DNA from 3 places in the Shewanella sp. M-Br genome. Region 3 is predicted to be linked to each of the others. Evidence: predicted binding sites of a transcription regulator. Region 3 holds the regulator's gene; each other region holds the start of a gene.
What was found. Region 3 encodes LexA, which represses DNA repair genes until DNA is damaged. Its sites were predicted from a motif close to TACTGTATNNNNATACAGTA; they were not measured.
Positions count from the first base shown of each region.

Region 1 (4,201 bases), on a different contig from region 3:
AATAACTCCGGCGCCTTTGACTGCATAAACTCAATAAAGACTCTTACCTTTAGCGGCTGCTGGCTGCGCTGATGATATAAAATCGAAATTCGCCTCTGTTCGCCAATCCATTCAGGCAGTAATACTTTAAGTTTTCCCTCTTTAATCTGCTGTTTTACAAATAGTTCAGGACCATACAAGATCCCGCCATGGCCTAAAGTAGCCTGAATCGCTCCGTGTAAGTCCGTGAGGGTGAGCTTAGTCGGGCCATTAAAATAAAAAGACTCGCCGCTTGGATGCTTTAAATGCCAATTAAACAGCGGCCAGACTTTTATCAGTTGATGGGCTTCAAGATCATCGGGATGCTCAAGTTTAGGTGCCTGAGCCAAGTATTCTGGCGTGGCAAACAGGCAATAGTCGAGCTCGCCTAAGGTACTCGACACCCAAGAAGAATCAGGCTGAGCCCCGCCAACAATCGCCACATCTATGCCTTTATCGATCAAATCGACTAACTCATTACTCTGGGAAATGTGCAAACGGATATCAGGATACAAACGGCCAAACTCATTCAATGCTTGAATAAACACGATGGAAATAATCGAAATCGGCGCGGCGATGCGTAAGGTTCCCTCGGGTTTATCACTACCTAAACCACTTAGTTCATCAAATTGAGCAACCACACTCTGGTAGCGTTGAAAGAGCGCCAGCCCTTCCTCCGTCAATCGTAACTTGCGGGTACTGCGCATAAAGAGCTGTTTATCGAGCTTCTCTTCCAACTTCGCTAACTTGCGGCTCACAGTGGCGATAGGCATATCGAGCTCCTTCGCCGCCTGCGAAAAACTACCCGCATTGACTAAATGCACAAAAAGATAGACAAGTTGTAGTTCAGCGCCTAAATCATCACTCATTGCATATCCTAATTTCACATATTGGGTATTGACGTTAAAACGCTAAATTCACTAAGTGATTGTGTTTTAAACATTGAATTATTCACTTATACGACCATAGCGCAATAGCCTTAGATTGAAATGGTATGTTATTTTGTGGCGAGTTTTACTGCGCTGGCGCTAAATCTGGCTCTAAAGTGACATAAAAAGAAGCAAGTGCTGTAACTCTGGCCACCAAGAATCAAAGCAACAGTAAAATGACGACGGTGGGCGAGTTTATTCAAATTTAATCGTAAGGATGAGTGAGGGAAATGACCATTTTAACCCCTCTGTTTGCCGTCTTCGGGATCATGTTGCTCGGTACACTAGTGCAAAAACTAAAACTCTTGCCCGTCGATACGGATCAAGTGCTAAACCAATATGTCTACTATATTGCGTTCCCTGCAATCATGCTTATCGCCCTCGCCCAACAGCCGATTGACGAGATTTTGCAATGGGGATTTATTGCGGGCTACAGCACAGCTATGGTGATCACTTATCTTGTCTGCCTAGGGCTATCGCTGATAGCTAACCCTAAACAGCATGCAGTTGCCGCCATTCGAGCCCTCAATGCCACCTTTGGTAATACGGCATTTATTGGTATTCCACTGCTCATCATCCTCTTTCCGCAGCAGCAAAGTGCGTTAGTCGCCGCCGCGATTGCCAGCTTATTATCCGTGCTGATGTTTGCCGTCGCCTTAGTCTCGATGGAACTGGCCACTAACACCCAAAGACAACACCACGCCTTAGTCATAATGGCGATGGCGGTAGGTAAAAACCCTATCGTTATTGGTAGCTTAATTGGCGTCGGCATTTCGGCGCTAGAGATAAAACTGCCGTCAGGGCTGGCGCTAATGATCCAGCAAATAGGCAATACCTCAAGCCCCTGCGCCCTATTTGCTATCGGCATGGTACTCGCCAAAGCGATGCGCTACCAGAAAGATAGCAGCGTATTTAGCCCCAAGAATTTTATCGAACTGAGCCTTATCAACCTCTTCAAGCTGACTATCCAACCGGCACTCGTTTACTTTATGCTTAACCGTTTTGGAGTAAGTGGTGACTACCTGATCATGGGCGTGATCTTGAGCGCACTGCCCACCGCGGCTAGCGTGTACTTACTCGCCCAGCGTTATAACACTCAGGCTTCAACCAGTGCTCAAGGCATTCTATTTGGCACCTTAGTCACTTTCTTCAGTTTACCTATCTTAGAAAGCTTAGTAAGAACCTATGCATAATCAGTTAATTAAAAATATTTACTGTCGATAATGCCGATTTTTCACCCAAGCCACTTTACTGTATATAAAATCAGTATATACTGTTTATCAATACAGTGGTTTGGTATGTTTTTCGACAGGAATTCACTATGCTTTGCCAACTCAGCATTAATAACTTCGCTATCGTCCGTTTTTTAGAACTGGATTTTCGCCCCGGTATGACCAGCATCACAGGTGAAACCGGTGCGGGTAAATCGATTGCCATCGATGCGCTAGGCCTATGCCTAGGCAATCGCGCCGATGCCAGCAGTGTTCGTCCCGGAGCCAATAAAACCGAGGTCAGCGCCCGCTTTTCCTTGGATGATATTCCACTGGCAAAACGTTGGTTAGAAGATAACGATCTTGAACTCGATGATGAGTGCATTCTACGTCGGACTATTGGTAGCGATGGCCGTTCACGCGCCTACATCAATGGGAATCCAGTGCCGCTGACGCAGCTAAAATTACTGGGTCAGTTGCTTATCGGTATTCACGGTCAACATGCGCACCATGCAATGTTAAAAAGTGAACATCAACTCACCCTGCTCGACAGTTATGCCAACCACAGATTGCTTATCGATACGGTTGCCGCTAGCTTTCAACGCTGCAAGCAAATTGAGGCCGATCTAAAACAACTCGAAGCCTCACAGCATGAACGTATTGCCCGTAAGCAATTAGTGCAATATCAAGTAGAAGAACTCGATGAGTTTGATCTTAAAGTTGATGAGTTCGATGAGATTGAGCAAGAGCACAAACGTCTGGCCAATGGCACTGAGTTGATTGATACCTGTCAGGCGAGCTTAGATATACTCACAGAGGGCGAAGAGAACAATATAGAGTCGCTGCTCAATCGAGTCGTTTCCCTCGTCGAAGATCTGCAAAGCTACGATCCTGCATTAAGCAATATCAACACTATGCTCAATGATGCCTTAATCCAAGTGCAAGAAAGTGCCGGCGAATTGCAGCACTATTTGAGTAAGCTCGAACTCGATCCGACCCATTTTGCCTATTTAGAAGAACGGCTATCAAAAGCCATGCAACTGGCGCGTAAGCATCATGTTAGCCCGAATAAACTGGCCGAGCATCATTTAGCATTAAAGGCTGAGCTAAGCACCTTAGACAGTGACGAAAGCAAGCTAGAAGAAATTCAGCTTCAAGTCGAGGCAAGTAGAGCCGCTTATCTTAGCAATGCGCAAAAGCTCAGCCAAAGCCGTGCCCGCTATGCTAAAGAACTCGACAAACTGGTGACTCAGTCAATCCACGAACTGAATATGCCTAAGGGTAAATTTACGATCGAAGTCAATTTCCACCCCGAGCAAATGTCAGCCAATGGCAGTGACAATATCGAATTTATGGTCACCACTAACCCTGGCCAACCTTTGCAACCGATTTCGAAAGTCGCGTCTGGCGGTGAGCTCTCACGGATAGGGCTAGGGATCCAAGTGATTACCGCGAAGAAAGTTGCCACACCGACATTAATTTTCGATGAGGTGGATGTCGGGATTTCCGGCCCCACCGCAGCAGTGGTGGGCCGCATGTTACGCAGCTTAGGGGAATCGACCCAAGTACTGTGCGTGACTCACTTGCCGCAAGTTGCGGGCAATGGTCATCAACACATGTTTGTCGATAAATTTAATAAGGCAGGCAGTACTGAGACCACAATGAAATCGCTCGATCGTGAGCAGCGTATCCAAGAGCTTGCAAGACTGTTAGGTGGCGATACTATCACCAGCAATACCCTAGCAAACGCAAGGGAACTGCTGCAATAGTAGTATGGATCAAATAACGAATGAGGTCGCTAAACGCTTGAATCTACACACTGTATATCACAAGCTAAGGGGCTATATCAAAAACTAAGGGTTAGTTGTTGACCATGCTAACTAACATGCCGGGTTAACTATCATGTTAGGTTAGCGATAATGTTAGCTAAAACACCAGACTAGCCCTTGCAGACAAATAAACGAAAACACGCCCGCTAAGACATCGTCAATCATAATGCCAAAGCCACCATGAACTTTGGCATCGAGCCATCGAATAGGCCAA
Region 1 is NZ_BJBV01000024.1:43,573-47,773, forward strand. Features, by position in the region: gene lldR (LysR family transcriptional regulator LldR) at 1-887, opposite strand, end outside; gene AAA952_RS18250 (AEC family transporter) at 1,178-2,140, shown strand; gene recN (DNA repair protein RecN) at 2,269-3,927, shown strand; gene AAA952_RS18260 (phosphatidylglycerophosphatase A family protein) at 4,081-4,201, opposite strand, start outside.
Region 1: the regulator LexA is predicted to act here: its motif matches at 2,219-2,238, upstream of recN (DNA repair protein RecN).

Region 2 (4,201 bases), on a different contig from region 3:
GAACGAAAACTTGCTTGGGTGTATTTGATAAACTTAGTGTTTTATCTGATCCCACTTGCCATAAATCCCTATCCAAGTTGGAAAATCGCCCTCAGTTTTGCTGTGTTAATCCCTTTTATTGCCAGTTATTTTTGGACTTATAAGTGCAATAGCCGTAGCGCCTATCTGCCCATTCTCATTATGGTGGCCATAGCAATAGCGATCACACCAATCAACCCAGGCTCTATCTCGCTATTTACCTTTGCCGCTTTCTTCATTGGCTTTTTTTATCCTCTCCGGACCTGTCTGTTGGCTATTACAGCACTCATCGGCCTGTTGTTTGCCCTCAATGAGATTTACCACTTTAACAGTTACTACTTTCCGCTTTACGGCTCGGGATTAGTGCTCGGCGTGGGCATGTTTGGTGTCGCCGAACGCAGACGTTATCGGCATAAATTGAAAGAACAGCAAAGTGCCCAAGAAATTACCACCTTGGCCACTATGCTTGAGCGTGAACGTATCGCGCGGGATCTACACGACATTATGGGGCATAGCCTTTCTTCCATCGCCCTTAAGGCTGAGCTAGCCGAAAAGCTTATCGCAAAACAAGAATATGAACTCGCATCAACCCAATTGATTGAGCTAGGACAAATTGCGAGGGAAAGTTTAAGCCAGATCCGCCACACAGTGTCAGACTACAAACACAAGGGCCTAGAGAGTTGCGTGACGCAGCTTTGTAAATCCTTAAGGGATAAAGGCTTAAGTGTCGAGCTCAGTGGTGAGCTACCCAAGCTAGGTGCAAGCACAGAAAGCCAACTGAGTTTGATCCTCACCGAACTTATTAATAATATTCTCCGCCATAGCGGTGCAAGTGAATGCTCTATCCACTTTTCTAAGCAATCAGACCGCCTGCTGCTCGAAGTCAAAGACAATGCCGCGGCCAAACCTTTTATAGAGGGTAATGGCCTCACAGGTATACGCGAGCGTCTCGACAGTTTAGGTGGCAGCTTGAGCTATAATCTCGAACAGGGATATACCTTTACCGTCAGTTTACCTTTGCAGGGAGCAACACATTAATGAAGATTTTATTGGCGGAAGATCAAGCTATGGTGCGAGGAGCACTCGCCGCACTCCTCACGCTTGCAGGGGGTTTTAGTATCACCCAAGCGAGTGACGGCGACGAAGCTCTAAGCTTACTCAAACAGCAAAGCTTTGATCTCTTGCTAACGGATATCGAGATGCCCGGCCGCACAGGCTTAGAGCTGGCGACATGGTTAAAGGAGCAACATAGCCAAACCAAGATAGTGGTCATTACCACCTTCGGCCGTGCGGGCTATATTAAACGTGCCATCGAAGCGGGTGTGGGCGGCTTTCTGCTTAAAGATGCGCCCTCGGAAACCTTAGTCAACGCGATTCAACAAGTGATGGCGGGAAAACGAGTGATCGATCCTGAACTTGCCATGATGGCGATTGGCGATGTCGACCCGCTCAACGACAAAGAACGCCGCGCTCTTCGCCTCGCTAGCGAAGGCAAATCCACCTCCGACATCGCCGAAACTCTTTTTATCGCCGAAGGGACTGTTCGCAACTACCTCTCAGAAGCCATAGCCAAACTCAATGCCAGCAATCGAATCGATGCAGCGCGCATCGCCAAACAAAAAGGCTGGTTGTAATAACACTCACAGTTAACCACGCTTTCAGCCTAACGATATCTTATCAACAATTTTGCAGCCTTAAGGTCGCAGAAAGATATTAGCTATGCTTCCAAACAAAATTTGATAACACCCTAATTCCCCTTGAGATTGCCTTAAGCTTATTCTCTGTTAATATATGTATAAATTCACAGTGATTGAGTGCTAACGACTTGCAGCAATTGGATCTTGTTCCGATCACCGACCTCAAAGGCGTCGCCAAAAAGGTCGCGGAGAAACTCGCAAAGCTCGGCATCACAACAGTACAAGATCTGCTGTTTCACTTACCCCTGCGCTACGAAGATAGAACCCAAATCTATCCCATTGCCGCCCTCAGCCTAGGCGGTTATGGCACTATAGAAGCTGAAATCCAATCGACACAAATCATCCAAGGCCGCAAGCGCATGCTGGTCTGCAATGTGCGCGACGATACGGGCAGCTTAAGCCTGCGCTTCTTTAACTTTTCCGTTGCTCAGCGTAATGCCATGCAAAATGGTTTGATGATCCGCGCCTACGGTGAAGTGCGCCGTGGTAGTCATCAAGCTGAGATAGTGCATCCAGAATATAAAGTGGTGTATCCCGGTGAAGATGTTCACCTGAGTGATACCCTAACGCCGATTTATCCCACGACTGAGGGCTTAAAACAGGCGAGTTGGCTAAAGCTGACGGAGCAAGCCTTGGTATTGCTGGAAGAGGGTGGCTTAACTGAGCTGCTGCCACCACAATTGCAACCTAACAACATCAGCCTTAAACAAGCGCTGCAGACGCTACATCGTCCTCCTGCGGGGATCTCTCAGTTCGATTTAGAGCTAGGCCAACACCCAGCCCAGCAACGACTCGTGCAGGAAGAATTACTCGCCCACAATCTCAGCATGTTACGCCTAAGGCAGCGCAGTAATTTAGATGCCGCTGTCACCATGCAGGCCACGGGGCAGTTGCTCAATCCCTTCCTCGCGGCTTTGCCCTTTAAGCCGACTGGCGCCCAGCAAAGAGTCGTGGCTGATATAGGCAAAGATTTAGAAAAACCGCACCCTATGATGCGCTTAGTGCAAGGGGATGTGGGCTCAGGTAAAACCTTAGTCGCGGCGATGGCGGCATTACAAGCGATTGAAAACGGGTATCAAGTTGCCATGATGGCACCGACCGAGTTATTGGCCGAGCAACATGCAACTAACTTTGCCGCTTGGTTTGAGCCACTCGGACTTAAAGTCGGTTGGCTGGCGGGAAAACTTAAAGGCAAGGCCAGAACCCAATCCCTTGCGGATATTGAATCCGGCGCAGCCCAAATGGTGATTGGCACCCATGCCATCTTCCAGCAGCATGTGGTCTTTAGCAAACTCGCGTTAATTATTATCGATGAGCAACACAGATTCGGCGTACACCAACGCTTAGGCCTGCGGGAAAAGGGCGTGAACCAAGGTTTCCACCCGCATCAATTGATCATGACAGCCACACCCATTCCCCGCACGCTGGCGATGACGGCCTATGCAGATCTCGACACATCCATTATCGATGAACTGCCGCCGGGGCGAACTCCAGTAACCACAGTGGCGATTGCTGATTCACGCCGCAACGAAGTGCTTGAACGGGTGCGTAACGCCGTCATCACAGATAAACGTCAGGCCTATTGGGTGTGTACTCTGATTGAAGAATCCGAAGTGCTCGAATGCCAAGCCGCCGAAGACACAGCCGAAGAACTGCGCCTCGCCCTGCCCGAGCTCAATATTGGCCTAGTGCATGGCAGGTTGAAGAGCGCCGAGAAACAGCAAATCATGGCTGACTTTAAGGCAGGCATTATTCATCTACTGGTAGCGACAACCGTGATTGAAGTGGGCGTCGACGTACCTAATGCCAGCCTGATGATCATTGAAAACCCTGAACGTTTAGGTCTAGCACAACTACATCAACTGCGCGGACGAGTCGGTCGAGGCGCCATCGCAAGCCATTGTGTGTTACTCTACAAGGCGCCATTGAGCCATACCGCCACCCAAAGACTGAGTGTACTCAGACAAAGCAATGATGGTTTCATCATAGCGCAGAAAGATTTAGAAATTCGTGGCCCAGGTGAAGTGCTTGGCACTAAGCAGACGGGACTGGCTGAGCTCAAAATTGCCGATCTGGTGCGCGATCAAGCTTTGATCCCACACATTCAGAAATTAGCGAGCCATGTAATGGCGCAAGCCCCCGAAAAAGTCGATGCAATTATTTTACGTTGGCTCGGGCACAGACAGCACTATGTGCAAGCTTAAGCCGTAAATATTAAAGGGTAAAGAACGAGGCGTAACATCTGCCTTTACTCGAAATAAATTGTTTATGTTCAGCTAAGCGCTATAGACAAGCGCATGGAAACTTGCAAAATGAACCTGCGGCCTTCAAATAGCCCGCTCTTGCACTTTAATGTTAGCTGCATGTATTCACCAAGTTACCTTGACACTCAAGCGAAGGATGTAAAATGCAAGTTAATCAAGATGATAGAATAACACCTCAAGAGACTTCTTCTAGCAGCAATCGCTTTGCGCTTTTTGCGATAG
Region 2 is NZ_BJBV01000029.1:25,766-29,966, forward strand. Features, by position in the region: gene AAA952_RS20050 (sensor histidine kinase) at 1-1,056, shown strand, start outside; gene AAA952_RS20055 (response regulator transcription factor) at 1,056-1,652, shown strand; gene recG (ATP-dependent DNA helicase RecG) at 1,844-3,919, shown strand; gene AAA952_RS20065 (DUF3014 domain-containing protein) at 4,123-4,201, shown strand, end outside.
Region 2: the regulator LexA is predicted to act here: its motif matches at 1,808-1,827, upstream of recG (ATP-dependent DNA helicase RecG).

Region 3 (4,201 bases):
GCGGCTTCAGCCGCAGCACCTGCGGCTTGTTTCTGCTCTGTGACCCAAGCCTCAAACTCGGCTTCGGGTAACGCTTGTACTACGATAGGCATAAAACCATGGTCTTTACCGCAGAGCTCGGCGCATTGACCACGGTAAATGCCGGGTTTGTCGATGCGAGTCCAAGCTTCATTGATAAATCCAGGGTTGGCATCTTTCTTAATTGCAAAGGCGGGTACCCACCAAGAATGGATGACATCCTCTGAAGTCATCAGAAAGCGGATTTTGCGGTTTATCGGTAGAACGAGCGGTTTATCGACTTCCAATAGATAGTTTTCACCCTTGGTTTCGGTACCTTCGATTTGTGCTCTGGGTGTTGTCAGTATGCTATAAAAATCAATATCTTGATCGAAATAGCTGTAATGCCATTTCCATTGGGAACCCGTGACTTTTACGGTGAGTTCGGCGTTACTGGGATCTTCCATTGCGATTAAAGTTTTTGTCGCTGGAATCGCCATTAAGATCAAAATGATAAATGGCAGAATCGTCCAAGCGATTTCAACTTTAGTGCTTTCGTGAAAGTGGGACGCGACAGCGCCTTTGGATTTTCTGTGGTTGATCATGGCGTAAATCATCACGCCAAAGACCACTAGGCCTATTGCGCAGCAGATATACAAGATGGTCATGTGCAAGTGATAAACCTTGCCACTGATCTCGGTCACGCCAGGGGTCATGTTGAACCGCATGTCCGCGGCGGTCAACGGTGGTGCGAAAAGCACCACGAGTAAACAATACAACAATTGCTTCACAAGACTTCTCCTCTGCCAATTGCGAATAGCAACTACAAAGAAGAGCAACACAGTAAGTCTCAACTCTATGCAAACTCTTCAGTTCCCAAAAAAGCTTTTTTGACTTCAACGTGCGTTGGCGGCTGTTACTTTTAATCAAGTATTGTTACTGCTGGTAATTAGCCACGCTGGCACATACTGCTGAAATAAATCTGTTCTCTATTTTTAGTGGCGCTTCGAGTTCGATAAATACTCGATTCATTGACCACGGAAGGTGATATATCATCACCGACTTAACCAACCATACTTGCTGTTTAAATATTGATCAAGATCACTTATTTATCTAATTATCTGAAAAATTGCCAAAAAAAAGCCTCACATTCATAGGTGAGGCGGCTTTCAAGGTAAAAAATTAAATGAATATTTAGTGTACAGCGCTAAAAAAAGATTGCTGACCGAAGAGATTGCCTTGCTCAATGCGTACGTCGGCATGTAAGTGACTGTTTACGTCTTCAAGCACTATGCCCATAGCTCGGGCACTTTTAGCCACGATTTGTAGGCGTCGATTATCCCGCGCATCCAATGATTGAGTCCAAGTAATGACTGCACTGGACGTACCACTTGTCAGGGCTTTCTCCATCGCCCACAGGGTTTCGACTTCATCTTTAGCATGTACCAGTAAGACTCTATCCATACGCACACCTGCGCTGGCGAGCATTTGCTTGTAGCCAATACTTGGAGGGTTGATGAGCACTAACCAACGGCCCTGTTGGCTTAACTGAGCGAGTTGTGCACTCAGATGAATTAATTCTTGGCGACCTTGAGTCTTGGTTGGCATACAGGCGATAGGCGCATGGTGCCAGTCATAGTCGGCATCACGGACTTCATCGAGCCACAAGCCCGGATGGCGGGGGGCATTGCCAAGTAGTTTATTCATAGCCAATCTCCATTACGGATCACACCGACGGCGAGTCCTTCAATTGTTAAACTTTGGAAGCCTAAATCCACTTTAATCGGGGAGTAATCTTCATTTTCGGCATGTAGATAGACCACATTACCTTTTTTTTCGAAACGTTTAACAGTGACATCGTCATCGACTCTAGCGACAACCACTTGACCATTTCTAGCTTGTTCTACTTTATGAACTGCCAGCAAATCACCTTCGAGAATGCCGATATTTTTCATGCTGTCGCCTTTTACTCGCAGTAAAAAATCGGCGGCGGGATGGAACATGCTTGGGTCGACTTGGTAGTACTGTTCAACATGTTCTTGGGCGAGGATAGGTTCACCCGCGGCCACTTGGCCGATGAGCGGTAAACCTGTTTCAGTCAAATCTTCGATTTCCGCAGGCAGACGAATGCCCCGAGATGTGCCTGGCATGATCTCAATGCAGCCCTTTTTTGCCAACGCTTTAAGGTGTTCTTCAGCCGCATTGGCGCTCTTAAAACCTAAACGGGTTGCGATTTCTGCCCGAGTGGGTGGCATGCCAGTATCGGCAATATTTCGTTTAATTAGCTCTAAAATTTCAGCTTGGCGTGGCGTCAAAGGTCTCATGGTGTTTCCTGTTTTTCTATACAGTTACTGTTAGTATATACAGTATTATTTGCAGCGCAAGTATTAACCACTTTTTAGCTATGTTGGAGAGAATTAGCGAATATTGCCCATAGTCTGGTATTCTATCGGGCTAGTAAACGCACTTAATTGCATAAGAATAATGCCTAAACACGACTCTCTTTGGTTGAAATCATTACGTTGGATCCAAAAACACTTAGTGCACACTATTGTGGTGCCTCAGGATCCCTTTGCCGATCTGAATCTGGATGCTTCCAGACCCCTTGTTTATGTGATGAAAACAGAATCCCTCAGTGACATCGCTGCTTTGAGCGAAATAACGGCTAAGTTAGGCTTACCAAGCCCTTATGAGCCTCTAGTGGCTAATGGTGTGACTGCGCCTCGGGTTGTCTGTCTTCAAGGACGTAAGCCACTGTTTGGCGAACGTGCTGGTAATGAGCCTTTCCTCGAATGCTTTATGCGTTTGTTAGCCGTGCATAAGGAACGTCCTGAATTGGATATTCAACTTGTGCCTGCGAGCTTGTATTGGGGTCGAACGCCAGGGAAAGAAGACGACACTATGAAGGCGGCCGTATTTGAGCGGGAAAACCCGACTTGGTTGCGCAAGTGCTTGATGATTCTGTTCTTAGGTCGACATAACTTCGTGCAGTTTTCGAATGCCGTATCCCTGCGTTACATGGCTGACGAACATGGCACCGACATGGGGATTGCCCATAAGTTAGCACGGGTTGCGCGCGTGCATTTCCGTCGTCAACGTAAAGTAATGACAGGGCCTGTGCTGCCAAACCGCCAAGCACTGTTTCATTCGTTGCTCAAATCTGAGTCGCTGCGCAAGGCGATTCAAGAAGAAGCGGCCAGTAAAAAGATTTCTGAGACCCAAGCGCGCGAGACGGCTATTGAGTATCTCGATGAAATCGCTGCCGATTACTCAGACAGTTTAGTGCGTATTGCCGAGCGTTTTTTAACTTGGCTGTGGAACAAGCTTTACAGCGGGATCAACATTAAAGGCGCCGAGCAAGTTCGCCAGCTGCACCACGATGGCCACGAAATTGTTTATGTGCCTTGCCATCGCAGCCACATGGATTACCTGCTGTTATCGTATATTTTGTATTATCAAGGCATGGTTCCGCCGCACATTGCTGCCGGCATTAACCTCAATTTCTGGCCCGCGGGACCTATGTTCCGTCGCGGTGGTGCCTTCTTTATCCGCCGTAGTTTTAATGGCAACAAGCTGTACACCGCAGTATTTCGTGAGTATTTAGATCAGCTGTTTGCTAAAGGTTATTCGGTGGAATACTTCTCCGAAGGTGGTCGTTCACGTACTGGCCGTCTGTTGGCGCCGAAAACTGGCATGATCGCCATGACGATGAACAGCGTACTGCGCGGTATTGAACGTCCTGTCACACTTGTGCCTGTGTATTTAGGCTATGACCATGTGATGGAAGTAGCGACTTACCATAAAGAGTTAAGCGGTAAGAAAAAGAAAAAAGAATCTGTGTGGCAGGTGTTCGGTGCCATTCGTAAATTAGGTAATTTCGGCCAAGGTTATGTGAATTTTGGCGAGCCTATTACCCTGCAAAATTTCTTAAATGAGCGTGCGCCAAACTGGCGTGCTGAGTTGGCCGATGATCCCGAGCAGAAACCAAGTTGGTTAACGCCAGCGGTAAACGTGCTGGCTAATCGGGTGATGACGCGTATCAATGATGCCGCAGCCGCGAGTTCTGTGACTTTGACTAGCTTAGTTTTACTGGCGACAGATCAAAACGCCTTAGAACGTAGTCTGCTGGAGCGTCAGCTTGATTTGTATCTGACCCTACTCAAAAAAGTGCCTTACACTTCTTATACATCTGTTGCCGAAGGTG
Region 3 is NZ_BJBV01000004.1:174,938-179,138, forward strand. Features, by position in the region: gene coxB (cytochrome c oxidase subunit II) at 1-788, opposite strand, end outside; gene AAA952_RS04710 (cell division inhibitor SulA) at 1,192-1,704, opposite strand; gene lexA (transcriptional repressor LexA) at 1,701-2,321, opposite strand; gene plsB (glycerol-3-phosphate 1-O-acyltransferase PlsB) at 2,482-4,201, shown strand, end outside.